DNA from 3 places in the Clostridium omnivorum genome. Region 1 is predicted to be linked to each of the others. Evidence: riboswitches for the same ligand, from Rfam matches in the RefSeq annotation. Region 1 holds a riboswitch; each other region holds the start of a gene.

Region 1 (9,945 bases):
GCTGCAGCACAGAACTCCTTAGTATGCCCTACTAAATTACTTGGACCAATCCTTATATATGGGTGAATTGTTGGAACTACCTGGCTTATGTTGCCTGCGTCTGTAGAGCCTAAGCCCTTAGAGGTTTTACTAGGTACTTCTATCCCAAGTGTTTTCATACTATCTACAAAAACTTCATCGAATTTAGTATTAATCAGCAAGTCATCTACCTTATTTTGAAAGGATATTATATTAACCTTTGCCCCGGTGGCTAAAGCAGCGCCGCTGGCAATATTTTTAACCTTTTCAGTTACTTCGTCACAACCTTTTCTTGTAGAAGCCCTTATGAAGAATCTTGCTTTAGAGTATTCAGGTACTATATTGGGTGCATCTCCCCCGTGGGTAATAATACCGTGAATTCGTACATCGCTAGGTAGGTGCTGTCTTAATGCATTTATTCCGTTAAATAGAGAAATCACTGCATCTAAGGCGTTAATACCTTCTTCAGGACAAGCAGCCGCATGAGCTGGCCTTCCAATAAACTCAAAGTCTAATGGATCTACAGCAAGGGAGGTTCCAGTTACTGAAGTTTGATTTGAAGGGTGAATCATCATACAGGCATCGATGCCTTGAAGCAGGTTATGCTTTACAAAGCTTCCTTTTGCGCTGCCGTTTTCTCCTCCTTCTTCAGCTGGTGTGCCTAAAACAACTATTTCTCCACCGATTTCATCAATAACTTTGGACAGAGCTATAGCAGAGGCTATACTGGTAGTGCCTATTATATTATGACCACAAGCATGACCCAGATTTGGAAGAGCATCATATTCTGCCAAATAACCTATAACAGGTCCAGTGATTTTTGAAGACTTTTTTCGAGCAATAAAAGCAGTAGCATGGCCAGCCACAGCTCTTTCAATGGCAAAGCCATAGCTTTCTAAGGTGTCTGAAAGCAGCTTAGAAGCAAAAAACTCCTGATTTCCTATTTCAGGTCTCTCATGTATTTGATGACTTATCGCTAGGTATTCTTCTTTTTCATCTTCTATGGATGATATAATTCTATCCTTCAGGTTTTCAAAATGATTCATGTTAATTCCTCCTCAATAAAAAAACCTCTTCACATAAAGAAGAGGTCCTTATCAACAAGGATAGTTCCTCTTCTTATCTCTCAAGAATAATCTTGTTGGACTTGGCACAGTATTCTTAAAAGAACCCGCTGCCGAGGTTTCAAAGGGCCATTCCCTCCACCTCTCTTGATAAGAAGGGTTTATTCAGTTATTTAAAAACTATAATAAAACCTGAAAGAGGTATTGTCAATAGATTTTTTTCATATAATTATATATAAAAATTTTTCCTTTTTTTATGTTGACAATAATAAAAATACCTCGTATAATGAATTTCAAGCAATCCGGAATTGCAAAAAAACGAAAATTTAATAAAAATCCTTATCAAGAGAAGCTGAGGGACTGGCCCGAAGAAGCTTCAGCAACCACATGTTTCATTCGCATGCAAGGTGCTAAATCCAGCAGAATTAAGTTCTGAAAGATGAGGGAAGGTGCAAGTTTTGAATCAAACCCTTCCATGGGTTTTTTTTATGCACTAAACCCCTTCTTTCTGAAGGGTTTTTTTATTTCAAGGATGGTATTTTTAGAATACTTGGTATACTGTTATGAACTAATAAGAAGGGGGTATGGTTATGATTTGGCTTAAGGACATCAGCAAGGTTTATTCAAGTAGAGAGCAGAGGGTAGAAGCACTTAAGAATGTTAATTTACATATTGAAAAAGGGAAAATATATGGGATTATTGGATTTAGCGGGGCTGGGAAAAGTACTCTTATTCGCTGTATAAACTTGCTAGAAAAGCCAACTAAGGGTCAGGTTACGGTAAATGGTAAAGAACTTACAAGCCTTACCCCGAGAGAGCTTAGGAAAACAAGGGAAAAGATAGGAATGATATTTCAGCACTTCAACCTAATGAAATCAAGGACTGTTTATCAAAACATTGCTTATCCGTTAAAGAGAAAAAAGCTTGAAAAGTCTGTAGAAAGAGAAAAGGTAATGAAGCTGCTTGAACTTGTTGGGCTTACCGATAAGGTTAATGCTTATCCGTCACAGCTCAGCGGGGGTCAAAAGCAGAGAGTGGCTATAGCGAGAGCATTGGCTAATGAGCCTGAGGTGCTTTTATGTGATGAAGCAACTTCAGCACTAGATCCTCAGACCACTCAATCTATTCTTAGACTTTTGAAGGAAATCAATAAAAAACTAAATTTAACCATAGTAATTATTACTCATCAAATGGAGGTAGTTAAAGAAATCTGCCACAAGATAGCTGTTATGGATTCAGGAAAAGTGGTAGAAGAAGGGGATATTATTCAGATCTTTTCTAGTCCAAAAGCTGAAATAACTAAAGAGTTTGTTTCTACAGTATTCCATTATGATAAAATTTATGAGTTTTTGGGGCAAAAAGAATTCGTTGATGTAATAACTGAAGGGGAGGCTATATTAAAGATTTCTTTTATAGGTGAAAAAACTGGTCAGGCATTTATATCGAAAATATCAAGAAAATATAATGTAGATGCCAGCATCTTGTTTGGAAATATTGAAATAGTACAGGATGTACCTATTGGAAATCTTATAGTTAAATTTAGCGGCAGCAAGGAAGGAATAGTAAAGTCAATTGCTTATCTAGAAGAAAATAATATTCATGCGGAGGTGATTAGAAATGCTACACCATCTTTATACCTTTATGCCCAATGTGGTAGAACTCTTTCCTGATATGATAAAAGCTACTTTAGAAACGCTGCTTATGGTATTTATAGCAGGTAGCATTTCTACCTTGATTGGTATTCCTATTGGAGTAACATTAGTAGTTACAAGGCCAGGACATATACTTGAAAATAAGATTATCTATAATTTAGTTGGTAAGATAATTAATGTATTCAGATCTATTCCTTTTGTGATTCTACTTGCAGCAATAATTCCTTTAACCAGATTAATTGTTGGAACTACTATCGGGATGAAGGGGGCATTAGTTCCACTTGTTTTTGGTTCAACACCTTTTGTAGCGAGACAAATTGAATCGGCATTATTAGATATTGATAGGGGAGTGATTGAAGCAGCACAGGCTATGGGCTCCAGTCCCTTTGAAATAATTTACAGAGTACTGCTAAGAGAAGGGCTTCCAGGGATAATATACGCTTTAACAATTACAACTGTAAGCCTTATAGGCTTTTCAGCTATGGCAGGAACTGTTGGAGGAGGAGGTCTTGGAGACTTTGCAATTAGGTACGGCTACCAGTATTTCAAGACTGATGTTATGGTAGCAACAATTATTATACTTCTAATTATAGTAACGGGAATTCAAAGCATTGGAGAATTTTTATTAAAAAAGTTAAGTCATTAGAAGTAAGGGCGATTAAAGGTATAAATGACCTTTAACGGGTAACTTGTCCATAAGAATCGGCACGAATAGATTACCCCGTGTTTTCGACTGAAAGGAGAAAAAAATTATGAAAATAAAAAGATTAACAACCTTAATTTTAGGAATTCTATTTACAGCTTCAGCTTTAGTTGGCTGTGGAAATACAAAAACAAGCACTATTTCAAGTAATGCTGGTTCAGCAAAAAAGCAAGAAATAAAATTGGGAATAACAGGTGATGACCATAAGATATGGGACAATGTAAAGGAAAGGCTGGCAAAGGAAAATATTGATTTAAAAATAGTAAGCTTTAGTGATTATGTAAGGCCGAATATGGCATTAAATGATGGAGAGATAGATGCAAATGCTTTTCAGACAGTGGCATATTTTGAAAAGTTTAAAGCAGATCATAAGCTGGACCTCACTTCACTAGGATATACTATATTGGCCCCTATGGGCATATATTCTAGCAGCTTAAAGAATATAAAGGACTTAAATGATGGAGCAAAGGTGGCTATACCTAATGATGCAACAAATGGTGGAAGAGCATTACTATTACTTCAGGATGCAGGTTTCATTAAATTAAAGGATGGAGCGGGTATCACACCAACGGTGAAGGATATAGCAGAAAATCCTAAAAATCTTAAGATTGTGGAGCTAGTAGCCACACAAATTCCTAGGTCAATAAAGGATGTGGATGCTGCAGCAATCAATAATGGAGTAGCTGTTGAGGCAGGTTATTCACCACTTAAGGATTCTATATATATAGAAGATGTAAAGAAGGACAGTGCAAAGAATTACTTTAATATAATTGCAGTAAAGACAAAAGATAAAGACAACGCTGCCTTAAAGAAGCTTATCCAGGTTTATCAAAGCGAAGAAACTAAAAAGCTTATTGAAGAAACCTATAAGGGTTCATCAATACCCGCATTTTAATTGAAATAGAGAGCAAAGGGTAACTGCAATATTTAATTGCAAGCTATCTTAGAAAATAAAAATTATTATATATTTTGCTAATAAAGGAATTGGAAAAGTTTTGTAGAAACTACATATAATTATAGTAGGAGTCTGGCAGCTTCTAAAGTATGATTACTTTGCTTAGCTGCTGCCTTCAATAATTATAAGGAGAAATGATATGAGCGGAATAGTAATAATTTTTATGGTGATTGTCTTTATAGCTTTGTTTTCTGGAGCTAAAGGAAATCAGTCCAAACCCAGTAGACCAATGAGAAATACTAGACCAACAAACTTTATCACTTATTATGATTCATTACCAGGTGAATCACAGACGGAATTTTTGAATCAGCTTGATGATCTTCAAAGAATGCAAATGCTGGAAATGCTTCAGCATAGAGAGGAAAATCTCGATATACCACAGGATTTAATTGATAACTTTAATGATTGGACTCAAAGTGAGGAAGATAGAAATATAAGTCCTTATGATTCAAATAGCTTTGAAAATTTTAATTCTAGTGATTCTTATATTGATAATACTTCAAGCTATTCTGACTCTTATAATAGCGATAGTACAAATTATAGCGACTCCTATAGTGAGGGTTCAAGCTGGAGTGACTCTTATAGTGGGGATTCTTCAAGCTTTAGTGACTCATCCAGCAGCTTCACTGATTCATCAAATAGCTTCAGTGATAGTGGAAATTCTAGCGGAAGTGACTTTTAAATAAGAAAAGGTTAGTACAGCATTGCTGATACTAATCTTTTTTTTTGTTTACAATTTGTTAATAAAGTTGATATTAGATTGTCATGTTGAGGTAATAATATTTATTATGTAGTAATTAATATAAATAAATGATAGAAAATATTGATATAAGAGGAGTATTTAAATTGATGAAAAACGGTGTAGAAGTAAAAAAACCATTAATTCAAAATGCTAAGGAAAGAAAAAGAGTTTCAGTAGCTCTAGTGATTTTAGCATTATCTGCAGCAATTATAATATTTTTTATGATTTCAGGAAGTACTATTAATTTTAGGACCATAAGGAAATTAGGAGGGGCTGCTGGCACCTTAGCTGAGATTGGTTTTATATTTGCCATAGCTATGTTTGTTATAAGAAGAATAATTAAAAAGGTTGATTTAAAGTCTTTTAAGCCAATGGTTGTAACTCTTGCAAAGCTTGCAAGAGAGTGGCATGTGCCAGTAGCAATTACAGCCTTTTCAGCTATAATAATCCATGTGTATATTATGCTTTCAAGAGGTTTTATATTTAGTTTAACTTACATTTCAGGAATTTCAGCACTTTTAGTTTTAGCGGTTCTAATGATATCAGGTATATTTAGATATAAGAGAAAAGGTGTTAAGCTTCACATGGTGCTGGGTATATCTTTTATAGTTATGATGATAATACATTTAATAAGCTAATAGTAAAGAGCTTTATCGAAATGAGTAAAAAGTCATTTTGGTATGGCTTTTTTTATTTGATCCGTGTTCACAAAATGTTAATTATATTGCTATAAATCTGTCATATTGTATTAGTAGTATAAAATAATAGTAACAATAATTAAATGTTAATGCTATAGGGGTGAGAAGGTTAAAATGCAAAATATAAATGCGGCAAAACAATCAGAGGAAGTAGCAGACAATATTGTTGATAATATGCGTTTGCAATGGATACAGCATTGGGATGCTCTTTCATTTTTAATTATAGCGGCAGCAAAGGTCTTATACTCTGGAAAGCAAATAGCTCCGAAGATGTTTAATTTAAAAGTGCTTCAGCCTCCTGTTATAGCATCAATTTTACCTATTGTAGCTTTGGCTTACTTCTTTAAAGAAAAACAGAGGATAAAGTATTTTTATATAATGAACCTGATTATTAGTATTATTTTAATAATAGATACCATGTACTATAGAGGTTTTAAAGATATTGTGTCTTTAGGTACTTTAAAATCAAGCTTTCTTATGGGAGGAAGTGTATCTAATTTATTGTCATTTTTAAAACCTAAAGATTTTATTTATATAATAGATCTTATTCTTCTTATACCACTAGTAAATATTATGAAAGGCGTAAGAAGAAAGCAGTACTCCCGCAAATTACGTATATTTATGGTAATAGCTATATTTACTTTTGGAGTGGCTATAGACGGAAATTTTATTTATAAGACCTATAAAAATCAGACAGTAGTAAGCTCTGTTTCAAATAGTAAATTATATTTGTCAAGGAATCTTGGAGGTCTAAATTTTCATGCTTTAGATTTTTATGAATATATTTCCGAAAAATTAAAATAGAAAATAAGGAGAAGGTGGACATGCCGAGAAGTAGAATATTCAAATTGTTTGTATTGACTATGGTTTCAGCAATTATTATTGTTTCTGCCATAGGCACAGGGGTGACTAGCACTATAACAAAAGCTGAAACTGAAGACAAAGAATTTACTTCTACACAAGCACAGGAGTATTATATGCATGAAGATGAAATACAGCAGTATAATGACCAAAAGCTATTAAAATCTAAACAGGATATGTTTTTAAAAACGCAGCAGCTTAAAACCAATGAGCAGAAAAAACAAAAATTAGAAGAGGAAATAAAAGCTTATTTAGCAAGCAATATGGATAATGTAGGATTAAGCTATTATGATATTAACTCTGGTAGTGAAATAACAATAAATGGAGATAAAACATTTTTGGCTGCTAGTACTGTAAAGGTTCAAATGAATATTGTGCTTGCAGATTTGATTAAAGGTGGACAAATTTCTAAAGATGAAGCACTAAAGTATACTGATGCTTTTTATGAAGAAGGAACAGGAATACTTCAAGGACAGGAATTAACTACTCCAATACCTCTAACGCTTTTAAGCAAGTATTCCATTGTATATTCAGATAATATTGCAACTAATATGATTATGGATAGAATAGGTTATGAAAAAATGAGGACTCTTATAGATAGCAAAATTGGACATGCTACAGATCATAGCGATAACTATATTACAGCTAAGGATGAAACAACTCTTTTAAAGCTCTTATATGAAAATAAAGATAATAATTCCCTTTATAATGAGCTAATAGAAAATATGAAAAACACAGAATTCCACGATAGAATGGATTTATATGTACCTCAAAACCTAGTGGCTCATAAGATAGGAAGCTATGATAATTATGTTAATGATGTTGGAATAGTATACGCAAAGAACCCTTATATTTTATCCGTTTATACCAATGAAGTAGAAAATGCGGATGAGGTTATTGCACATATATCACAGTTAATTTATAACTATCAAAACAGTATTTCAGAATAAATTTTATATTAAAGGGGCAATAAAAAATCCCCTTTTTATTTTTGCTCTTTTTTTGATGAACTAGGTTTCTTTTTCCTTTTCTTTTTAACTGCAATTAAAGCATAGAATAGAATAAATAATGGGAGTATTAATTCAAAGGGCAATGAATAATACCTCCAAAGTGTTCCTGTCCAATTAGTAAGTTCAATGATGTTTTTATTGAATATAAAGGAACAATCCATAAGGAGAAGGCACATAGGAACTACTAGGAATCTGTAGTCCTTAATATTAAGCAGCTTTGCTGTGCCTTTTACAGCAGTAAACATACAAATACAAAGCTTCATAAGTCCACCAATTGCAAAAGTAAGACCTGCAATAATCTCAATTCTTTGGATAAACTCTCCAACCCTCACCCTGCTGACAGATGCATAAGAAGGAAAATAGTACTGACTGAATCTTTCTACTCCAAGAGTAAGTATATCAGAGGTTTTAGCTATGAGAACTAGTGAACCTCCAATTAAAATTCCCCACAGGTAGCTTTTTTTTATGTCTTTTGTACTTTCTAAAGATGAAAAAAGTGCAGTAAAAACTATAGTTTCACCAAATGGAAACGAGAATAGGGAGAAGGCTCCTGATAGTATGGGAGTAACACCCTTTTCAAGTACAGGCATAAGGTTCCTACCATCCATTTGTGGAGTTAACAGCATAAAAGCCATTATTATTAAAACAATTAATGAACTAACTATAAGCTCAGCAAAACGCCCTATAACCTCTATGCCATTTTTTAGAGCATAGGCGCACAGTGCTGTTGGAAAAATTAATATTATAAAAATATTCATTTCAGGAAGGGTAACTGTAGTGATAAAGCTGAAGAAGTCTTCAATTATTAATACTGAAATATTAAAGGAAAACCAAATATAGATAATACAAAATATTCTTCCGAAAAAACCTCCAAATAGCGTAATAAGAATATCATATAAATCTTCACCTGGAAACAAGGTTAAAAGTTTGGAATACATTAAAGATACCAGCATTCCAAACAGTATTGAAACTATTATAGCTATCCATATGTCCTTTTGAGCTTCTACACCTGAAGGAAAGATCAAGGTTCCGTTAGTTATAAACAAAATTAACATAGCTACAGCTTGCTTTGAAGTTATTATTTCTTTTTCCATGGAATACTCCTTCTTGTTCTCTTATGATTTCAAGCCCAAAAGATGGGTAATAAAATCTGAAAATGGTCTCAGCGGAGAAGGTATATTAGCCTTCAAAAGCAAAAGTATGCTAAGAAAATAAGAGAACATAAAAAGTATGATATACCAGTTAATATCAACTTGTTTTGTATTTTTTAATGCTGGTCTAAGTTCAATAACTCCTATAAGAATATAGGCTAAGGTTGCAAATATAATTTTCATAAATTAATCACCTTTACGAAGAGGTTTTCCAACAAGAGCACTTCCATTTACAGTTACATGTACATTAGCTTTTACTTCAAGATTCGCAAAGTTCTTGTTCCAATCATTTTTCAGCTTTGACCATTCACTGGGCATATGAGCTTCAATTTCCCTTCCAAAGCCAAATATATCTGTTTCGTATTGTTTTTGTACTAGTGACACTAATGTTTGAATTTCTTCTACTAATTCAGCTTCAAGGCAGCGTTCAAGCTGTTTAACAGTGGCGTTGTTTGTAAAATCTAAATCCTCACTGGATTCTGCTACACCAACATTTGTATTTACATCTACAATTATTGCAACTGAACCATTGGAGTAGGTTGGGATTAACTTTGTTTTACTTTTAAATAATTCAAAGGTTATATTTGAGCCAACCTTTGTTTGGTCTTTTCTAATGTTAAAAAGGGCCCCTTGTATTTTATTCCTTATAAATAGAAGAATTTTACTTTGATCTGGACTTAATTCACCCTTCATTTTATTATCTTCAAAAATAGCAGTGCCACCTATTTTAAGAGTCCCCTTTTCATAAGGGTTCAAACTTATAAGAGCGCCTATAGGTTCAATACCAGGAGTAGACATATCGTATAAAAACTCCCATAGGTCAATTTTGGGAAAGGAGGACACAGCTTCCTGATTAATCATCATATCATGAATCATATTAGATACAATGGTGTTTTCATCCTTTCTAGTTTCTAAAATTTGCTGCGCAGTATTTTTAGTGGTGAACAAGAGCCTCATATCGTCTCTAACTTCCTGATCTCTATTTACCCAGTCTAATACTTCGAAAATGTTATTTTCAGCAAGGCTGCCGCTTATAATTAGAATTTTGGCATGAGACCAGTATAGCTTTTTGCCATAAGTTGTAACCATAT
Region 2 (9,945 bases), 2.2 Mb from region 1:
ACTAAATCTCCAGACTTTAATTTTATTAATCCTGCAGTTTCAAGTACTCTTAAAGCTCTTGCTTCATTTGTAGGATCATTTGGTACAGCAATAGTTGAACCTTCCTTTAAATCAGCAAGCTTAGTAACCTTCTTTGAATATAGCCCCATTGGCTCTATATGAACTTTAACAGTATAATCTAAATCTAATTTTTTTTCTTCTATACTCTTCTTTAAATATGGTATATGTTGAAAGAAGTTTGCATCCAAATCACCATCGTTAAGTGCTAAATTAGGCTGAACATAATCTGTGAATTCCTTAATTTCTAAAGTATATCCCTTCTTTTCAAGTATTGGCTTTATCTGTTCAAGAATTTCCTTATGTGGAACTGGAGTAGCTCCAACTTTTATAACCTTTTTATCATTCCCCACACTTGTCTTTGCAGAAGTGCTTTCGTTTTTAGCCGCACAACCGGCTAAACCTAAAGTTAAAACTATTGATAGAACTAAAGCTATTGATTTCTTCATTTTAATACCCCCTAGTGATTATTTATTTAATTTTTTATATAAAATATTACCTACGCTTTGAAACAGTTGTACTACAACTATTAATATAATAACAGTATAAATCATGATATCAGTCTTAAACCTTTGATAGCCATATCTTACAGCTATATCCCCTAAACCTCCTCCGCCTATTGTCCCAGCCATAGCTGAGTACCCTATAACACTTATTACAGTTAGAGTAATACCTAAAACTATAGAGGGTAGAGCTTCTCTTATCATTACTTTGAAAATTATCTGAGTTGTGCTAGCTCCGAAAGATTTTGCTGCTTCTATGATTCCCGGATCCACTTCTTTCAGTGCAGACTCTATTACTCTTGCTGCAAATGGAGCAGCCCCGATTGTTAGTGGAACTATAGCTGCATTTTTCCCTATGGAAGTACCGGCAATTAATTTAGTAAGCGGAAAAATTGCAATCATTAGTATGATAAAAGGGAATGAACGTAATAGGTTAATAATAAAATCTAAGGTACTATTTATAATTTTATTTGGCTTAAGCCCCTTTTTATCTGTAACTACCAATATAACTGCTGGTAAAAAGCCTAAAATTACAGCAAATACTGTTGAAACTATAACCATATATAGTGTATCCCCTAGCCCTGGCAGTAAAATTTCTTGAAATATTTCACTAAATGTCATTTTTTATTACCTCCCATCCTATGGACTTGCTGTTAAGGTATTCTATTATGGCGCTACTATTTTCCTCGGAAACATTAATAACTAAACTGCCTAAAACATCTTCTCTAAATTTTTCAAGTTTTCCCCATACAATAGAAAAGTCTATATCAAGACTTCTAGCCATGGAAGTGATTAAGCTGTTTTGACTAATCTCTTTTGAGAAGAAAACCTTTATGTTTATTCCACTGAATGGCAGCACTTCCTCTTCTCCCATAAGATCTTTTAGTTCATAGGTAGGCTTTAGAAATAATTTTTCTACTTCGCCTATTGCTTTTACTTCGCCACCTTCCATTAAAGCCACATTTGAGCATATTTCCTTTATTACTTCCATCTGATGAGTAACAATAATAATAGTTAATTTCAATTTTTCATTAATTTCTTTTAGAAGCTGAAGTATAGACTTTGTTGTTTTAGGATCTAATGCTGAAGTAGCTTCGTCACATAGCAAAACCTTTGGCTCAAGTGCTAAAGCTCTAGCTATCGCTACTCTTTGTTTTTGTCCTCCACTTAATTCACTAGGAAAGCTATTTCTTTTATCTTCAAGTCCAACTAACTGGAGTAAATTGCTCACCTTGTTATTTATTTCAGCTTTTCCATATCCCCAAACTTCAAGAGGAAGTGCAATATTTTCAAAGACATTTTTCCTCTTAAGCAAATTAAATCCTTGAAAAATCATCCCTAAATCTTTCCTAAGCAGTCTTATCTCCCTTGAACTAAGTGTTTTTACTTCCCTTCCCATAACTTCAATATTTCCACTATCATAAGCTTCAAGACCATTGAGACATCTAAGTAAAGTCGACTTACCAGCACCACTATGTCCAACTATTCCAAAAATCTCCCCTTCATTAACTTTTAATGTTACATCATGTAAGACTAGATTCTTACCAAAGGCTTTACTTACATTTTTAACTTCAAGCATTCAGTTACCTCCTTATAAAGCGCAATTATGTACGCAACCGGTTGCATAAATAAATACTAAAATGACACATCGATATGCTGTTCCTGCATATTTTTTCACAAAAGAAAAACCCGAGGAAAACCCTCGGGTAAAAATACGCCTAGTGTTCTCCTTATCTCTCAGCTTACGCTGCAGGAATTGGCACCTTTGTATTGCTAAAAGCAATACCGGTTGCCGGGCTTCATCGGGCCAGTCCCTCCACCTCTCGTGATAAGTACGATAAATATTAAATTTTGCTTTTGTAGTAATTTTTAATTAATAACCATGTATTGATTAATATTATACATAGTAGCTAGTTCAATGTCAATAGCTTTTTGAAAGTTTTTTATACATATCATGCAATTTTTATTTTTTCAATTATAATCTTTTCTAATTTTCTAGTTTGTTTTTTATCCATAGGTTCTACATCTTTAAGTCTGTATGGAATCCCTAGTTTCTCATATTTATGAATACCAAGAGTATGGTATGGAAGAAGCTCTATTTTCTCTACATTATTGATTTTTTTAATTATTTCTTCAAGTTTTTCAATATGCTCTTTTGAATCTGTTATTCCAGGAACAACAACGTGCCTTACCCATACTTTAGTACTAGCTCTTTCTAGAGCTTTCATAAATTCGTCTAGACCTCTTTTAGAGCGACCAGTTAGGCTTTTATACCCTTCATCATCCACGTGCTTTATGTCTAAAAGAACTAAGTCCGTATATTTTAAAATTTCATCATAATATTCGCTAAATCCATAACCAGCAGTATCTATTGTAGTGTGTATTCCCATCTTCTTACACAACTTTAACATTTCTAGTAAAAATTCAGGTTGAAGTAAGGGATCTCCTCCAGAGAAGGTCACTCCCCCTCCTGATCTCTCGAAGTATGGTTTAAATCTAAGAATCTTTTTTAATAGTTCCTCAGAAGTCATTTCAGTACCGCCTTCTGTTCCCCAAGTATCAGGATTATGGCAATATGCACACCTAAGTTTACAGCCTTGCAAAAACACTACAGTTCTAACTCCTGGTCCATCAACAAGCCCCATACTTTCTATTGAATGCACCCTTCCTTTTGTCATAAAAATCCCCTCCTTCTTCTAAATAATTAAAACACCACATGCCTAAGAAAATCTTAGGCATGCAGCATAGTTATTAATTTTGATTGATGTGTGTGTGCTATTTGTTTTATATTTTAAGTGTCTAGCACTTAATTACATTTTTTCGTGGAACGTTCTATTTATAACGTCAGCTTGTTGTGCCTTAGTTAATTTATTAAAGTTTACGGCATATCCTGATACTCTTATTGTTAGAGTTGGATACTTTTCTGGATGTTCCATTGCATCCATAAGTGTTTCTCTATTAAGAACATTTACATTTAAGTGGTGAGCATTTTGACCAAAGTATCCATCCATTATAGCTACTAGATTATTAATTCTTGCTTCTGATTCTTTTCCTAGTGCATCTGGAATTATAGAGAATGTATTGGAAACTCCATCTTCGCAGCATGAATATGGTACTTTTGCTACAGAGTTTAATGAAGCAAGAGCTCCTTCAATATCTCTTCCATGCATTGGGTTAGCTCCTGGTGCAAAAGGTTGACCAGCCTTTCTTCCATCTGGGGTAGATCCAGTTTTCTTACCATAAGTTACGTTTGATGTTATTGTCAACACTGATAATGTATGTTTTGCATTCCTATATGTTGGTGTCTTTTTAAGCTCGCTTGAGAACTTTTCAACTATTTCTACAGCTATACTATCAACTCTATCATCGTCATTACCATACTTAGGGAATTCTCCTACAACTTCAAAGTCTACAGTTATACCATTTTCTCTTATTGGCTTAACCTTTGCATATTTAATAGCGCTTAATGAGTCTGCAGCAACTGATAATCCTGCTACTCCGAATGCCATAAGTCTTCCTACTTTTGTATCATGCAATGCCATTTGTGCTGCTTCATAGGCATATTTATCATGCATGTAGTGGATTATATTCATTGTGTTTACATATAATTCACTAATGTATTCTAGCACCTTAAAGTAATTAGCTTTCACCTTTTCATAATCTAATACTTCATCTGTTATTGGCTCAATCCCTGGTACTACTTTTAATCCTTGTTTTTCATCAATACCACCATTTAAAGCAAGAAGTAAAGACTTACCAACATTGCATCTTGCACCAAAGAACTGCATTTGTTTTCCTACTTCCATTGCAGATACACAGCATGCTATAGCATAGTCATCACCGTAAATTGGCTTCATAATATCATCATTTTCATATTGAATTGAATCTGTAAGTATTGACATTTCAGCACAGTACTTTTTAAAGTTTTCTGGTAACTGTTGTGACCAAAGCACTGTCATATTTGGTTCTGGAGCAGTTCCAAGATTTATTAGTGTATGCAAATATCTATAAGAAGACTTCGTTACAAGTGGTCTTCCATCAACCCCTACTCCTCCTATGGATTCAGTAACCCAAGTTGGGTCTCCAGCAAATATCTCGTTATAGTCAGGAGTTCTTAAGTGTCTTACAAGTCTTAACTTAATAATAAATTGATCAACTATCTCTTGAGCTTCTTCTTCAGTTATTATACCTGCTTGTAAATCTCTTTCTATATATATATCAACAAAAGTACTTGTTCTACCCAATGACATTGCTGCTCCGTTATTTTCCTTTATTGCAGCTAAATATCCAAAGTAAACAAATTGTACTGCTTCTTTTGCATTTGACGCTGGCTGTGAAATATCAACTCCATAGGAAGCAGCCATGTTCTTTATCTTAGCAAGTGCTCTTATTTGTTCATTTAGCTCTTCTCTTAATCTTATAGTCTCTTCAACCATAGTTCCTTTTAGGTTCTTTAGATCTTTTTTCTTATCTTCAACTAATTTATCTATACCATATAGTGCTATTCTTCTATAGTCACCTATTATTCTTCCTCTTCCATAAGCATCTGGAAGTCCTGTTATAACCCCAGCTTTTCTAGCCACTCTTATATCATCAGTATAAGCATCGAAAACGCCTTGGTTATGAGTCTTTCTATACTTTGTAAATATTTCATGCATTTCATCGCTCACTTTGTATCCATAAGACTCAAGAGCTTGTTCAGCCATTCTTATTCCACCAAAAGGATTGGTTATTCTCTTTAGAGGAGCATCAGCTTGAAGCCCAACTATTGTTTCGTTATCTTTATCTATATATCCAGGTTTAAAAGCATCTACTCCAGAAATCGTTTCTGTATCAACGCCTAATATTCCCTTTTTAAGTTCTTCTATTATTAACTTACTGCATTCATCCCAAACTTTTTTAGTTTTTTCGGTTGGTCCTACTAAGAAACTCTTATCGCCTTCATATAGTTTATAATTCTTTTGAATAAAGTCTCTTACATTAATTTCATTCATCCAATTACCTTCGTTAAATCCATTCCATTGCTTATACATAACATCGACTCCTTATTTCATATTTAACATGTTTCTATTGTACTATATTTTTCTTTCTGTATCAATACCTAATTTTATAGAATTTTAGGCTTTTTTTGCGTTATAAATGTAACAGTTACATTTTCTGTTACATTTCTTTGTTTTTCTGTTATATACTTTATATAACATCTGTTTCATATTAATAATTATTGAATAACTCCTTTTTATGACATATAAGCAGCAAAATTATTCATCTAACAATATAGCCGGCAATTTCCATCTAATTATTAAAATCAAAAAGTTTTAAAAAACACACTTATAATCAATATTCTTTTTTTCTTATAACGAATCTTTAAAGTATGTAAACTTTTACAAAAGAAAAAGCTCAGGTTTTCGCCTGAGCTAATCTATCACTTTACTAACATATTCTCTTATGTACCTAATCTGATCTTCATTAAGACAATAAAATTGACACCCAACCTTGAAAAATCCTTCTATTTTTTGAATCCACTTAACTTCAGCCATACACCAGAATGAAGGATTGTTTTCTATTGTAAGAAGAAAAGAAATAAAATCATCTTCCCTAAGCTCAGCTCTACTTATAAAACTAATCCCAGTTTCAGATATATCTATGGTCTCTAGTATAGGAGATCCAAGGTTATATTTATTATAGATACTGTTATTATTCACCCTCGGATAATATAGCTTCAAATCGTATTTTGCTCTCTTCCCATGTCTTTTATCTATATTACTCATATGTTCTAACTTTATATCCACAATTCTTCCTCCCTTTTTACCCTCTAATATCATTATAATATATTTTTAAATAAAAAACTTCTATTTTTATTTATAGACTAATATATTGACAAAATTATTCGAGCGTGTTAAAATTTATTTGAGAATGATTTTCAGTACGAGGTGTTAATGATGAGCATTTGCGATGTAAAACCAGGAGAAACAGTTTATGTAAGCTACATTACAGGAGATGAAAAATTAGCAAAACGACTTTTAGCTTTAGGAGCAATAGAAGGCACCGAGATTGCGGTAAAAACAGCAGCTCCTTTAGGGGACCCCATAATAATAAACTTTAGAGGTTTTGATTTAGCTATAAGAAAAAAAGATGCTAAAAACATAAAGGTTTATAACCAAACTGTAGAGGAGGACTAATATGTTAACAGCCGCACTTCTTGGTAATCCCAACGTTGGGAAAACCACTTTATTCAATCAACTAACAGGTTCAAATCAGCATGTAGGAAATTGGGCTGGTGTAACAGTAGACAAAAAAGAAGGTTACATAGGAAAATCAATCAGGATAGTAGATTTACCAGGCATTTATGCTATGGATACCTACTCCAACGAGGAAAGGGTTTCTAAAGATTTTTTAATTAACGGTAACGTAGATGTCATAATTAATATTTTAGACGCTTCTAATTTAAATAGAAATCTTTACTTAACAATGCAGCTAAAACAATTTAACAAACCGATTATTTTAGTTTTAAATATGATTGATGCTGCAGAAGCAAAGGGACTTAAAATAGACTTTTTAGCACTAGAAAAAAACTTAGGTGTAAAAGTGGTTCCTATTATAGCCTCCAAGGCAGTAGGAATCGATGATATAAAAACCTTACTCGAAAGTAAGAATTTTTTTAATTCATTTATTGATAATAACTTTCAATTTCAAAATGAAAAAGAAACATATATTTATATAGAAAATGTACTAGGCAAATGCTTAGTCAATAAAACCGGCCAAAGCATTTCCATCTCAAAAAAAGTAGACAAAATCTTATTAAATAAATTTTTAGCATATCCGCTATTTATGATTATTATATATCTAATATTTCAATTTACCTTTTCATGGATAGGACAACCATTAGCCGACTTGTTAGATAATGGTGTTAATGATTACTTGATGCCCTTTTTGAGTTCATTATTATATAACAGCAGTCCATGGTTCAAATCACTGCTAGTAGATGGGGTTGTAGGCGGGGTCGGTTCAGTTATTGTTTTTTTACCTGTAATACTAACCTTGTTTTTATGTATATCTTTTTTAGAAGATAGTGGTTATATGGCAAGAGTAGCTTTTATAATGGATAAAATAATTAGAAAAATGGGCTTGTCAGGAAAAGCATTTATTCCCTTGATAATTGGTTTCGGCTGCTCTGTTCCTGGAGTAATGTCAGCCAGAACCTTAGAAAGTGAAAAGGATAGAAAACTCACAGCTCTGCTTGTTCCATTAATGTCATGTAATGCCAGACTTCCTGTATACGCATTATTTGCAGCTGCATTTTTTAAAGGTAAAGAAGTAACAGTTATCGGGTCTCTATATTTATTAGGAATTATAATAGCCTTCTTAATGGGAATACTATTTAAAAATACTCTCTTTAAAAAAGACGAGGAACCTTTTATTATAGAACTTCCTGAATACAAGCTACCAGAAGTAAAACTATTATTTAAGCACACTTGGGAAAAAGGAAAGGGTTTTTTAAAGAAAGCTGGTACAATAATTTTTTCAGTATCAATAATTGTTTGGGTTCTTTCTAACTTTAATTTTACTGGTATGACAGATATTAATTCCAGTTTTATGGCCTATATAGGTAAATTTATAAGCCCTATTTTCAAACCATTGGGATTTGCATCTTGGCAAAACTCCGTTGCTCTTCTTACTGGGATTATGGCAAAGGAAGTTGTCGTTGGAACCATGGGGGTTATATACGGCAGCGATTTAACAACAATGCTTCCTAAGGTTTTTTCTCCACTTTCTGCATACAGCTTTCTAGTATTTGTACTTCTTTATACTCCTTGCATTTCACTTATTGCCACTATGAAGAAGGAGTACGGCAGCAAAATGGCTATTTTTTCAGTATTATATCAACTTGTACTTGCATGGGTTGCATCATTTATAGTTTACAATTTAGGCAGTATGATACTTTCATTAATCTAATTTTCTACGAAAACAGCAAAGGTTCAAAAGTCATAACCGAACTTTTATAGGGCTGAAAATTTGAACGCACTTCAATAAGTAATTGAACTAATTACAATCAGATTAAATTTCCCGCGGATGTCCGTAAGAAATCTGCATGAATAGATTACTAAGTGTTTTAAGTGAGAGGAGAAAATTTATGATAGTAGAAATTATAGTAACAGTTGGCATTATAGCCGCTGCAGGTTATATTTTGTTTAAAAATCTTAAAAAAAGCGTTTCAGGTAAATGTAATTGCGGAAGTTGCTCTTCTAGCTGTCCAAAATACAATAGCCCAAAACAAAAATAAAAGCAGGTATATCCTGCTTTTATTTTTTAATAACTATTACTTATAATTTCATCAAGAAGCTGACCATCTAAATTGCCTTTTAATATAGCATCTATAACCCTTGATGCCGATTTTTTTGATATTTTTTCAATATCAGATTTTATCACAATTTTATTTTTCGAAATAAGGCTCTTTAAAAAACCAAGCTGTTTTTCAGTTATGCAATCTTCCCTAACTAAATTATTATTGCAGTCTACTTGATAGACTATCTTGAAAATCTTAGGTAAATTTAACACATCTTCATAATTATGAAGCATTATAATATATTTTAAATCCTCATCCTCTGATTCTAAAAATTGATTGTAAAGTTCAACGCTCATACCACCATCAATTTTATCTTCTCTTTGAACCCCAAGATACTTTTCTACAGTTTTAAGATTGCACCTTTCCATTCCCAATTGTTTATGATAAGGTCTAATTAACCTATATAAATCTATATGTTCATCTGGCGATTTAAATACAATATTATTCTTTTCCATACGTCTTTTAACAAAAGGTTCATCGAAAGCCATTCCATTGTAAGAACACCATGTTGTAAAACTAATTAAATCCTTGCCAAATTCAAAAAGAATATCAGCTTCATCTTCCAAAGTTTCAGCAAAATATTGTTTAATACTAAATCTTCCATCTTCCAAAAAAGTTCCAAGAGATATTAATATTATTCTGTCCTTATCTTTGTCAAAACCAGTAGTCTCTATATCAAAGTATGCAACTTCTTTCATCTTATATCTTTCAATTATTTCGCTAGGAATAATCAAATTGTCATTATACTCTCTAATATACATCATTTCCTCCAAATTCTAGACTGTAAGCCGCCAATACATTTATTATACACTAAAGAAATAATATATTAAATACAAAAATAGCTTCAGAGTACTATAAAGTTCTCTGAAGCTATAAACTACATTTTTTCTACTGTTTCAATCCCTAAAATATTTAATCCATTGCTTATAACCTGACAAGTTGCCTCAACTAGCTTTAAACGTCCTAATTTAACTTCTTCGTCTTCAACATTTAATATATTATGAGAATTATAGAACTTATTAAAAGCTTTAGCAATCTCAA
Region 3 (9,945 bases), 1.6 Mb from region 1:
TTTTATTGAAAAGAGTAAGTAATAATTGCAGAAGTATTTTAATAAACTGTAATGTGATACTTCTACTAAAGAAAGGAGTGGTAAGTTGCAGAGAGTTATAATTTTTGCACCTTTAAAAAAAATAATAATTGCAATGGTATCTTTTGTAATTTTCTTATTTCTGATCACTATTCTTATTGTAGGGTTTACAGGAAGAAAAACAAATATTACAGATCCTAAGAATACCGTGCCAAAGTTTGGCATAAGCTCAGATAGTATAAATATTGATTCTCAAGACGGGGATAATTTGAAAATTAAATTATATATGACTAAAGAAAATAAAGTAGTTGAGCTTAGCCTAGAGGAATATGTTCGTGGAGTTGTATCTGCAGAGATGCCACTAAATTTTGGGATCGAGGCATTAAAAGCCCAAGCAATAGCAGCTCGAACATATGCACTTGCACATACAAAGCAGTTTGGCGGAGCGCAAATTAAAGAACATAATGGGGCAGACTTGTGTGATACAACACACTGTCAGGTTTATATGAGTAAAGAAGAAAGAATGAATTCTCTTGATGAAAAACAAAGAGATGAATATTGGAAAAAAGTAACCCAAGCTGTGAATGAAACAATTGGACAGGTATTAACCTATAACGGCAAATTAGTTATGGAACCGTATTACTTTTCTACCAGCGGTGGAAAAACTGAGGATGCTGAAGCTGTGTTCGGCTCAGGTCAACCATATTTGAAAAGTGTAAAGAGTGATGGGGATAAAGAATCACCTAGATATACTACAGTTGAAAAATATACCTATACTGAACTTGCCAATAAAATAAATGAGCAATTTCCAAAAGCAGCTTTATCTAGTAAAAAGCTTAAAAGTCAGATTTCAATAAAAGGCTATAATGAAGGTGGCACTGTAAAAGAATTGAAGATTGGTAATATAACTATTAGTGGAAGGCAATTTAGAGAAATGTTAGGACTAAAATCTGCTAATTTTACTTTTAGTTTTAATACAAAAACTGTAGATATTACCTGTAAGGGGTTTGGGCATGATGTAGGCATGAGTCAGTGGGGAGCAGGTGCTATGGCTAAACAGGGAAGCAAGTGCGATGAAATACTCACGCATTATTACCAAGGTGTAAAAATTGAAAGTTATAAATCCGTTAAATAGTTTTATAGAAAATAATTATGATAAATGATATTATTATGCGCAGGATATATATGTGGCAAAAAATGACATGAGTTTCACTCATGTCATTTTTAATTTATAAATATATAACATAATTTGTCAGAAAAAAAGGAAAAAAGAAGTAATAAAATTTCATAAAATATGTATTTTTTACTATCCTCTGGACAAACTACAAAAAGGAGGTGTTTGTATGGACAAAAAACTATTCAGCAAGTCATCAAACTTTTTTAAGAAGGAGGGTTTCTACGTAATCTTATTTGTTTGTCTCTGCATAGTTGCAACTGTAGCTGCAGTAACTACAAGAAATTCAAAAGCAGTTAAGAAGCAGCCTGTAGCTCAAGAGGCACAACAAGATAAGACTACTGATGTAGCTAAGCTAACAGATGAATCATCTACAGAGCATCCTGGAGCACTTCAGGTTAAAACATCAGGAACCGCTGGTATTACTGTACAAAAAGATGGAAAAAATGCAGTACAGCAAGTTTCTAAAACTGTTGATACTAGCTTTGTAAAGCCTGTAGTGGGTACACTGGCAAGAGCTTATTCAGATACGCCAGTATGGTGGGATACCACTGAAAAATGGAGACCAAACTTCGGAATGGATATTAAGGCTGAAGTGGGAAAACCTGTAGTAGCTGTTATGGATGGTAAGGTTGAAGAAGTAAACAATAGTACACAAGATGGTATGCAAGTAATAATCAATCATCAAAATGGATTGAAGAGTGTTTACTCCAATTTAGATTCAAAGGTTTCAGTTACAAAAGGTCAACAAGTTAAAAAAGGTGCTCAAATTGGTAAAGTTGGAAAGACTACAGTAAGAGCTGCCTATGAAAAATACGGTGATCATTTACACTTTGCTGTAATGAAAGGTAATGATTACGTAGATCCATCCAAGTATATAAAATACTAATATTAAAAGTTAGCCATTTTCCGAAATATTCATCGGAAAATGGCTGATGAATGTAATTTAAAAATGCAAAATAGCATATTTATAAATATAGAAGGATTAAGGAGGTAGCACTTTGAAAGACTACATTGAAGAAAGAGTGCTAGAGGTAGCAAATTATATTATTCGTTCAAAAGCTACAATAAGAAAAACAGCAAAAGTATTTGGAGTAAGTAAAAGTACTATACACAAGGATATGACGGAGAGGTTACCTAAAATAAATCCTCAAATTGCAGATGAAGCTAAGCATATTCTAGACTACAACAAGGCAGAAAGGCACATTAGAGGTGGAAAAGCTACAAAATTAAAGTATAAAGCTATTGAAGGTTAAATACATTCCTATTATAATTAAAAGAGTGACAAGTTGTTTCATATTTAAACAATTTTTACCAATATGTGAAATCAATCACCAAAGAGCAGGAGAGTGTGTATAGGAATGTGTTTTTTTAGTGTAGGAACAGATATGGGAATAGATTTAGGAACAGCCACTGTGCTTGTATATATAAAAGGCAAAGGAGTAATATTAAACGAGCCATCAGTTGTGGCAATAGACAAGGCTAACAATAAAGTGAGGGCTGTTGGTGCGGAAGCTTGGCAGATGATAGGTAGAACGCCAGGAAACATTGTAGCAATCCGTCCATTAAGGGATGGTGTTATATCAGATTATGATATTACTGAAACTATGCTTAAGCATTTTATAAAAAAGGCCTGTGGTAAAAGAAGAATGTCTGCACCAAGCGTAGTAATATGTGTCCCATGTAAGGCTACAGAAGTTGAAAAAAGAGCAGTTAGAGATGCTGCAACTAATGCTGGAGCAAGAAAGGTTTATCTTATTGAAGAACCTTTAGCAGCAGCAATTGGAGCAGATCTTGATATAACCGGAGCAAGCGGAAATATGGTAATAGATATCGGAGGAGGAACTACAGACATTGCAGTAATCTCCTTGGGTGGAATTGTAGTTAGAGCTTCTATTAAAACTGCAGGAGACAAGTTCGACGAAGCAATTGTTAGGTTTATTAGGAAAAAGCATAAACTAATGATTGGTGAAAGAACTGCAGAGGATTTAAAGATAAATATAGGATCAGCTTATAAAAGAGATGTTGAAGTGTTTATGGAAGTTAGAGGAAGGGATCTTATTACAGGTCTTCCTAAAAATATTACGGTATCCTCAGAGGAAATGAGAGAAGCATTAAAAGATACTGTTAATGCCATTGCCGATTGTACTCGTTCAGTATTAGAAAAAACTCCTCCAGAACTGGCAGCAGATATAGCTGATAAAGGTATTATTATGACAGGCGGAGGAGCTCTTCTGAACGGTTTAGATAAACTAATTGAGGAAGTCACCATGGTACCTGTACGTATAGCTGATGAAGCAGTTTCTTGCGTTGCAAGAGGTACAGGCAAGGTATTGGATTACATAGATAAAATTGATATTAGCTACAACGGATATGACATCAGTATGATAGACAAATAAAATTATATTAGTAGGCTCTACAGTTTGTAGAGCCTACTATTTATTTGTGGAATAAAGATAATAAGCATGAACAATTGAATGAGTTATAACTTTGGATATGCTCATTATTAAATCAAGTCTTATATTTCTATTCGTAAAAAGTTCTGTGCTTTCACTCGAGTCAACAATCCCTATAATTGAAGCATCACCAACATCAGGTAAGGATTTTCCTACCCCTTTGCCAGGGTGGATAGGATAATCACGAGCTTGAATTTCACCAATACTGTTAGTATCACCAAGGCAGGCATCAATTCCAATAATGCTAGCTTTTGGATGCAAGCTTTTAATTTCTATTAATCTTCTATCAATATTCAAAGCATGTATAGGTTCAGAAATTGTCCCGTAGATAGGGAAGGGAAAACTACTTTCTTTAAGCATGGTGCCTACAAGAGGGCCTAGACAATCACCTATACATCTATCTGTACCTATACATACGATTACAGTGTTTTCATTGTAAAAATCCTTTAGGAAATAAGCTATTTCATAGTAAGCTAAAGGGTTCAAATAATTGGCCTTAATTTTACTCAAGTTATACACCTCCTCATTAATATATATGAGTGCAGTGTATGAAATATTAAGTATAATTTATAAAAATATGTCAATAATGGAAATAGGTATAAAAGAAAGAAAGTTATAAAAGCTTTGAATTATAACCTGTATATAGGGAGGTTTTTTTATGAGTAAATCTAAAATGTCAGTAGTTATTATATTCTGTACTATTATAACAGTTACAGCTATGATAAAACCTGAGGTTTTTACTATAGAAGGCATTAGAGAGACAAAAATTAGCTTGTTAGATAATATAAAAAAAATAAATTTCTTATCAAAAGGTAATGGAGATAAAGTAAACCAAAAGGTAACATATAAAGATGTAGTACAAAGTTCCGAAATAAAGGTTAAGGATGTTAATACGGGTAAGGTAGAGATACCGATTAAAAATAATAATAACAAAAGTAATGGGTCTAAAAATAGTAAGGCTTCAAGTAAATATGGTATAGTTCTTTCTGAAGAAGCAAAGAAAAGTAAGATAAATGCACTTCATGAAAGTCAAGTTGAAGATATGAAAAATTACTATAATGATAAATATGCACAGAATAATAATACTAAAAAGGAAATAAGTAAAGAAGTATCAAAAGAGAAGGATACTAAAAATAGTACGTCAATAGATGGTGGAGATAAAACTGACACGTCTGTGGATAATGGAGATAAAACTGATACCCAAGTATTTAAAGTATCTAGGGAAGAAATAAAAGATAAATTAACCTTATCGGATAAGCAAAAAATATTATCTGTTGCTAGAAAATTATCGCCATCCGACTATGAAAAGATTAACAAATATATAAATAATGAAGATGGTGAGCAGGGAGTAATTGATGCTGTTAAACTTCTTAGAGATAGGCTTTCCGACAAGGATTACGAAAAAATTAAAGAGGTAGCAGGAAAGTTTTTAAATATGGAAGTAGTTGAAAAAAAGTAGCGCTATTAAAAGATTGCTTTAAAGCTTATTTTCATAAGATGTTTCATGAATTGTGAATTTGCTGACTATTATAGTAATGATAATGTTTAAATACATTAAAATAAATGAAGGTTTGATATGTAAGAGGAAGAAAAACATAATAATTGAGAGTTTGAGAGAGAAGGTTTTTTATATTGCCGTATTGCGATAGTTGAAATGAAATCAATATGAAGGTATACTATTCCTTGTCAGTGGCGCTCCGGTGCCTAAGACAAAATCAAATATATTGCTGGCATGGCTCAACGGTAGAGCAGCTGACTTGTAATCAGCAGGTTGTAGGTTCGATTCCTATTGCCAGCTCCAATATGGAGGAGTTCCCGAGTGGCTAAAGGGGGCAGACTGTAAATCTGTTGGCTGACGTCTTCAGTGGTTCGAATCCACTCTCCTCCACCATAAAAATTAATGTGGGCGCATAGCTCAGCTGGGAGAGCATCTGCCTTACAAGCAGAGGGTCACAGGTTCGATCCCTGTTGTGCCCACCACATAAAACTAAATAATATCATGCTGGCATGGCTCAACGGTAGAGCAGCTGACTTGTAATCAGCAGGTTGTAGGTTCGATTCCTATTGCCAGCTCCAGTATGGAGGAGTTCCCGAGTGGCTAAAGGGGGCAGACTGTAAATCTGTTGGCTGACGTCTTCAGTGGTTCGAATCCACTCTCCTCCACCATAAAAACACTGAAAGGTGTTTTTTTTAATGTCCATACATATTTGAAAAAATAGTTTTTATTGATATATTATATGAAATAAAAAAATTAGGAATTTAATAAAAGAATTTGGAAAATCACATGAATTTTATTGCTTTCCTTGAATTATAGGTGTTGACAGTAATGAAACACTATGCTATTATGATTTAGAATTTAATACTTTATGTTATGCTCTTATCCAGAGAGGTGGAGGGAAACGGCCCTATGAAACCCGGCAACCGGTGTATTAAAACACTATGGTGCCAATTCCGCAGTTTATTGCTGCAAGATAGGAGGATGTGATTTACAACATTCCTCTTCTTGTAGAAGAGGTTTTTCTATTTTTATATTGTGAAAGGAGATACAAAATGAGAAGATTATTTACATCTGAATCAGTTACAGAAGGACATCCAGATAAAATATGCGACCAAATTTCTGACTCTGTGTTAGATGCTATACTAGCTCAAGATCCAAATGCTAGAGTTGCTTGTGAAACAGCAGTAACAACTGGTATGGTGCTAGTAATGGGAGAAATATCAACTAATTGTTATGTTGATATTCCAAAGGTTGTTAGAAAGACAATTGAGGACATTGGCTATACAAGAGCAAAATTTGGTTTTGACTGTGATACATGTGCAATATTAACATCTATAGATGAGCAATCTGGTGATATAGCTATGGGGGTTAACGAAGCGCTTGAATCAAAAAAAGGTAATATGGATAAAATTGAAGCAATTGGTGCTGGAGACCAAGGAATGATGTTTGGATTTGCAACAAATGAAACTCCAGAATATATGCCACTTGCTATATCTATGGCCCACAAATTAGCAAGAAGATTAAGTGAAGTTAGAAAAAATGGTACATTAGATTATCTAAGACCAGATGGAAAAACACAGGTTACTGTTGAATATGAAGATGACAAAGCAGTAAGAATAGATACTGTAGTTATTTCTACTCAACATAATCCAGATGTAACTCGCGAAACTATTGAAAGAGACTTGATTGAGCATGTTATAAGAAAGATAGTTCCAGCAGAGCTTTTAGATGAAAATACTAAGTACTATATAAATCCTACAGGAAGATTTGTTATAGGTGGTCCACAAGGAGATTCTGGATTAACAGGAAGAAAAATAATCGTAGATACATACGGTGGGTATGGAAGACATGGTGGTGGAGCTTTCTCAGGAAAGGATCCAACTAAGGTTGATAGATCTGCAGCTTATGCTTCAAGATGGGTTGCAAAAAACCTTGTAGCTGCTGGTGTTGCAGATAAACTTGAGATTGAATTAGCATATGCTATAGGTGTTGCTAAGCCGGTTTCAGTTGAAGTTGATACTTTTGGAACTGGAAAAGTTTCAGATGACAAGATAGTTGAAATAATTAATAAGGTATTTGACCTAAGACCAGCTGCAATTATTAGAGATCTTGATTTAAGAAGACCAATCTACAAACAAACAGCTGCATATGGACATTTTGGAAGAACAGACGTTGATCTTCCATGGGAAAGACTTAATAAAGTAGAAGCCATTAAGGAATTACTTTAGAAACTTAACTTTGTTATAGTAGAGCTTAATTAAACAAATACCCGCTGCTATGCGGGTATTTTTGTTGCGTAGTAAATTTATGTAATAATAAATTTTAGCTTTTTTTCACATAATAGTAGTACTTAAATTTACAAAAAACGAAAGAGGTAATAATATGAACAATATATGGAAACTAAAGTTTGTAGCTTTTATTCATTCTACTAGTGTATTCTATAAAAGACTTTATTTTACACTTCTTGCAATTACAATTGGAGCAGGATTATTGTCATTGTTTTCATTAATTGGTTTTATTAATAAGCTAGTTAATATCGTTAGAACAAGTCCTAATGGTATGTTTATTACCATAGTATTCTTTGTTGTATTTCCGGTTTTAGCTTTTATGCTAGATAAAAGCTTTGCGGCTAATGTGCATGAAAAATAAGATTATAATAAATCCCTGTGCCTTTTAGCACAGGGATTTATTAGTTAGTTTATCTAATTATTTTTCCGCCGATTATAACCTTCTCGATATTTATGTCATCGTCAAATAGTACTAAATCTGCATCATAGCCTTCTTTTATTAAGCCTTTTTTATCAGCTACTTTGCAATGCTTTGCTCCATTATAGGTTGCCATTTTAACTATATCATAAAGCTGAAAAGTAGAATTTTTATATACATTTCTAATAGCTTTATCTAAAGTTAATATGGAACCAGCTAAATTACCTTCTTTAAGTCTCGCAGCTCCATCTTTTACATATACATCTTGACCACCTAAAGCATATTTTCCTTCAGGCATTCCACAAGCCATCATTGCATCTGTTACTAAAAGTACCTTGTCAGTTCCTTTTTGCTTATATGCAACTCTAAGTGAAGGATAACTAATATGAATTCCATCAGAAATGGTTTCTGTAGTTATATCAGTATCGAATATTGCACCTACTATTCCAGGCTCTCTATGATGCAGTGGAGTCATAGCATTATAAAGATGAGTTGAATGACCTATGCCAAGTTTAATGCCTTCTAGTGCCTGCTTATAAGTGGCTTTTGAATGACCTATAGATATTACAATACCTAAATGATTTAGGTATTCAATAAGTTCTTTAGCACCCTCTACTTCAGGAGCAATAGTAATGCTTGTTATTGAATCTAAATGTTCTCCAACCATTTCTTTAAAGGTATCAATAGAAGGAGTTTGTATAAAATTAGGATTTTGAGCACCAATCATTGATGGGCTAATAAAAGGCCCTTCAAGATGAACTCCCAACACATTAGCACCATCTGTTCCAGCTGCCTTAGCTTCGGCTACTGCTTCGATAGCTTTTTGTATATCATTGATACTGCAGGTCATAGTAGTAGGAAGAAATGAAGTAGTTCCAAAAGCTGCTATGGTTTTAGCTATTGTGTTTATAGATTCCCTTGTTCCATCCATTGTATCTGAGCCACCGGCACCATGAATATGCACATCAATAAACCCTGGTGAGAGATAGAGACCTTTTGCATCAATTATATCTGTATTAATTTGGGTTATTGGATTGATTTCTTTTATTTTATCCTTTTCAATTAAAACAGAACCAGTTTCTATTCTGTCATGAAAAATTATTTTACAATTTTTAATTAACATGAAAATCCCCTCCGAATTCTATTTTAGATTTAAGAATGTTTAAAGTCAATAACCTTAAGTAATACACATAAAAATGAAAAGAACAATGATGAGAATTAAAAAAATTATTAAATAACGCAAGTTATATTATAGCAGTTGAGAAATTTATTTTATTAGGGTATGCTATAATTATAATATTTTTTATTACATTATTTTATATATTATTATAAAAATTATATATCTTTTGCATTATGGAGAGTAATGCAAATTAGATATGGGAGAGATTTTATGCCAGAAATACAAGGAACAGTAGAAGCAATTCTTTTTCAGAACGAAGAAAATGGATACGTAGTAGCGTACATAAAAGATAAAAGTGATAAAGTTACAATAGTTGGAACTATTCCATATATTAATGAAGGGCAAAGTTTAAAGCTTACAGGACAATGGGTTGTTCATCCTCAATTTGGCGAGCAATTTAAAGTGGAAAGCTGTGAGGAACTATTACCAACTTCTATTGTTGGAATAGAAAAATACCTTGCGTCTGGGGTTATTTCAGGAATAGGACCTGTTACAGCAAAAAAAATTATTGAGAAGTTTGGTGAACAAACTTTAGAAATATTGGACAATGATATAGAAAGACTTAGAGAAATAGAAGGCATAGGAGAGAAAAAGATTGAAATAATTTTTGAATCCTATTCTAGACAAAGGGAAGTTAAAAATATAATGGTTTTCCTTCAAACCTATGGAGTTACCCCTAATCAATGTGTTAAAATCTATAAAAGATTTGGAGCTACCTCTATTAATGTAGTTAAAGAAAATCCATATGTTTTATCTGAAGAAATTGCAGGTATAGGTTTTAAAACTGCTGATAAAATTGCAAGAAGTTTAGGGATAGAAATAAATTCACCTTTTAGAATACAAAGCGGTGTTAATTTTATTATTAATGAATTTTGTGCTCTTGGAAATACGTATATGCCTTTAGATAAGCTTT

What was found. Region 1 has a riboswitch for S-adenosylmethionine ahead of bsdE14_RS11725 (methionine ABC transporter ATP-binding protein). Riboswitches for the same ligand answer to the same signal wherever they lie in the genome.
Region 2: linked by a shared signal. The riboswitch ahead of bsdE14_RS01050 (methionine ABC transporter ATP-binding protein) and the one ahead of bsdE14_RS11725 (methionine ABC transporter ATP-binding protein) in region 1 are both predicted to bind S-adenosylmethionine.
Region 3: linked by a shared signal. The riboswitch ahead of metK (methionine adenosyltransferase) and the one ahead of bsdE14_RS11725 (methionine ABC transporter ATP-binding protein) in region 1 are both predicted to bind S-adenosylmethionine.

The regions. Positions count from the first base shown of each region.
Region 1 covers NZ_BRXR01000001.1:2,447,311-2,457,255, forward strand. Annotated here, with positions in the region: gene bsdE14_RS11720 (M20 family metallopeptidase) at 1-1,064, opposite strand, end outside; SAM riboswitch class I at 1,135-1,239, opposite strand; SAM riboswitch class I at 1,419-1,528, shown strand; gene bsdE14_RS11725 (methionine ABC transporter ATP-binding protein) at 1,673-2,752, shown strand; gene bsdE14_RS11730 (methionine ABC transporter permease) at 2,700-3,380, shown strand; gene bsdE14_RS11735 (MetQ/NlpA family ABC transporter substrate-binding protein) at 3,487-4,332, shown strand; gene bsdE14_RS11740 (hypothetical protein) at 4,532-5,074, shown strand; gene bsdE14_RS11745 (hypothetical protein) at 5,203-5,772, shown strand; gene bsdE14_RS11750 (hypothetical protein) at 5,947-6,636, shown strand; gene bsdE14_RS11755 (serine hydrolase) at 6,657-7,643, shown strand; gene bsdE14_RS11760 (GerAB/ArcD/ProY family transporter) at 7,679-8,797, opposite strand; gene bsdE14_RS11765 (hypothetical protein) at 8,819-9,037, opposite strand; gene bsdE14_RS11770 (Ger(x)C family spore germination protein) at 9,041-9,945, opposite strand, start outside.
Region 2 covers NZ_BRXR01000001.1:222,780-232,724, forward strand. Annotated here, with positions in the region: gene bsdE14_RS01040 (MetQ/NlpA family ABC transporter substrate-binding protein) at 1-506, opposite strand, end outside; gene bsdE14_RS01045 (methionine ABC transporter permease) at 525-1,181, opposite strand; gene bsdE14_RS01050 (methionine ABC transporter ATP-binding protein) at 1,171-2,139, opposite strand; SAM riboswitch class I at 2,288-2,395, opposite strand; gene pflA (pyruvate formate-lyase-activating protein) at 2,513-3,238, opposite strand; gene pflB (formate C-acetyltransferase) at 3,371-5,593, opposite strand; gene bsdE14_RS01065 (PilZ domain-containing protein) at 5,975-6,349, opposite strand; gene bsdE14_RS01070 (FeoA family protein) at 6,500-6,739, shown strand; gene feoB (ferrous iron transport protein B) at 6,741-8,513, shown strand; gene bsdE14_RS01080 (FeoB-associated Cys-rich membrane protein) at 8,692-8,841, shown strand; gene bsdE14_RS01085 (ribonuclease H-like domain-containing protein) at 8,868-9,665, opposite strand; gene argS (arginine--tRNA ligase) at 9,782-9,945, opposite strand, start outside.
Region 3 covers NZ_BRXR01000001.1:845,324-855,268, reverse strand. Annotated here, with positions in the region: gene spoIID (stage II sporulation protein D) at 86-1,153, shown strand; gene bsdE14_RS03935 (M23 family metallopeptidase) at 1,362-2,081, shown strand; gene spoIIID (sporulation transcriptional regulator SpoIIID) at 2,194-2,448, shown strand; gene bsdE14_RS03925 (rod shape-determining protein) at 2,554-3,591, shown strand; gene yyaC (spore protease YyaC) at 3,628-4,158, opposite strand; gene bsdE14_RS03915 (hypothetical protein) at 4,307-5,107, shown strand; tRNA gene bsdE14_RS03910 (tRNA-Thr) at 5,375-5,449, shown strand; tRNA gene bsdE14_RS03905 (tRNA-Tyr) at 5,454-5,539, shown strand; tRNA gene bsdE14_RS03900 (tRNA-Val) at 5,553-5,628, shown strand; tRNA gene bsdE14_RS03895 (tRNA-Thr) at 5,650-5,724, shown strand; tRNA gene bsdE14_RS03890 (tRNA-Tyr) at 5,729-5,814, shown strand; SAM riboswitch class I at 6,023-6,126, shown strand; gene metK (methionine adenosyltransferase) at 6,199-7,374, shown strand; gene bsdE14_RS03880 (hypothetical protein) at 7,529-7,795, shown strand; gene nagA (N-acetylglucosamine-6-phosphate deacetylase) at 7,845-8,975, opposite strand; gene recD2 (SF1B family DNA helicase RecD2) at 9,243-9,945, shown strand, end outside.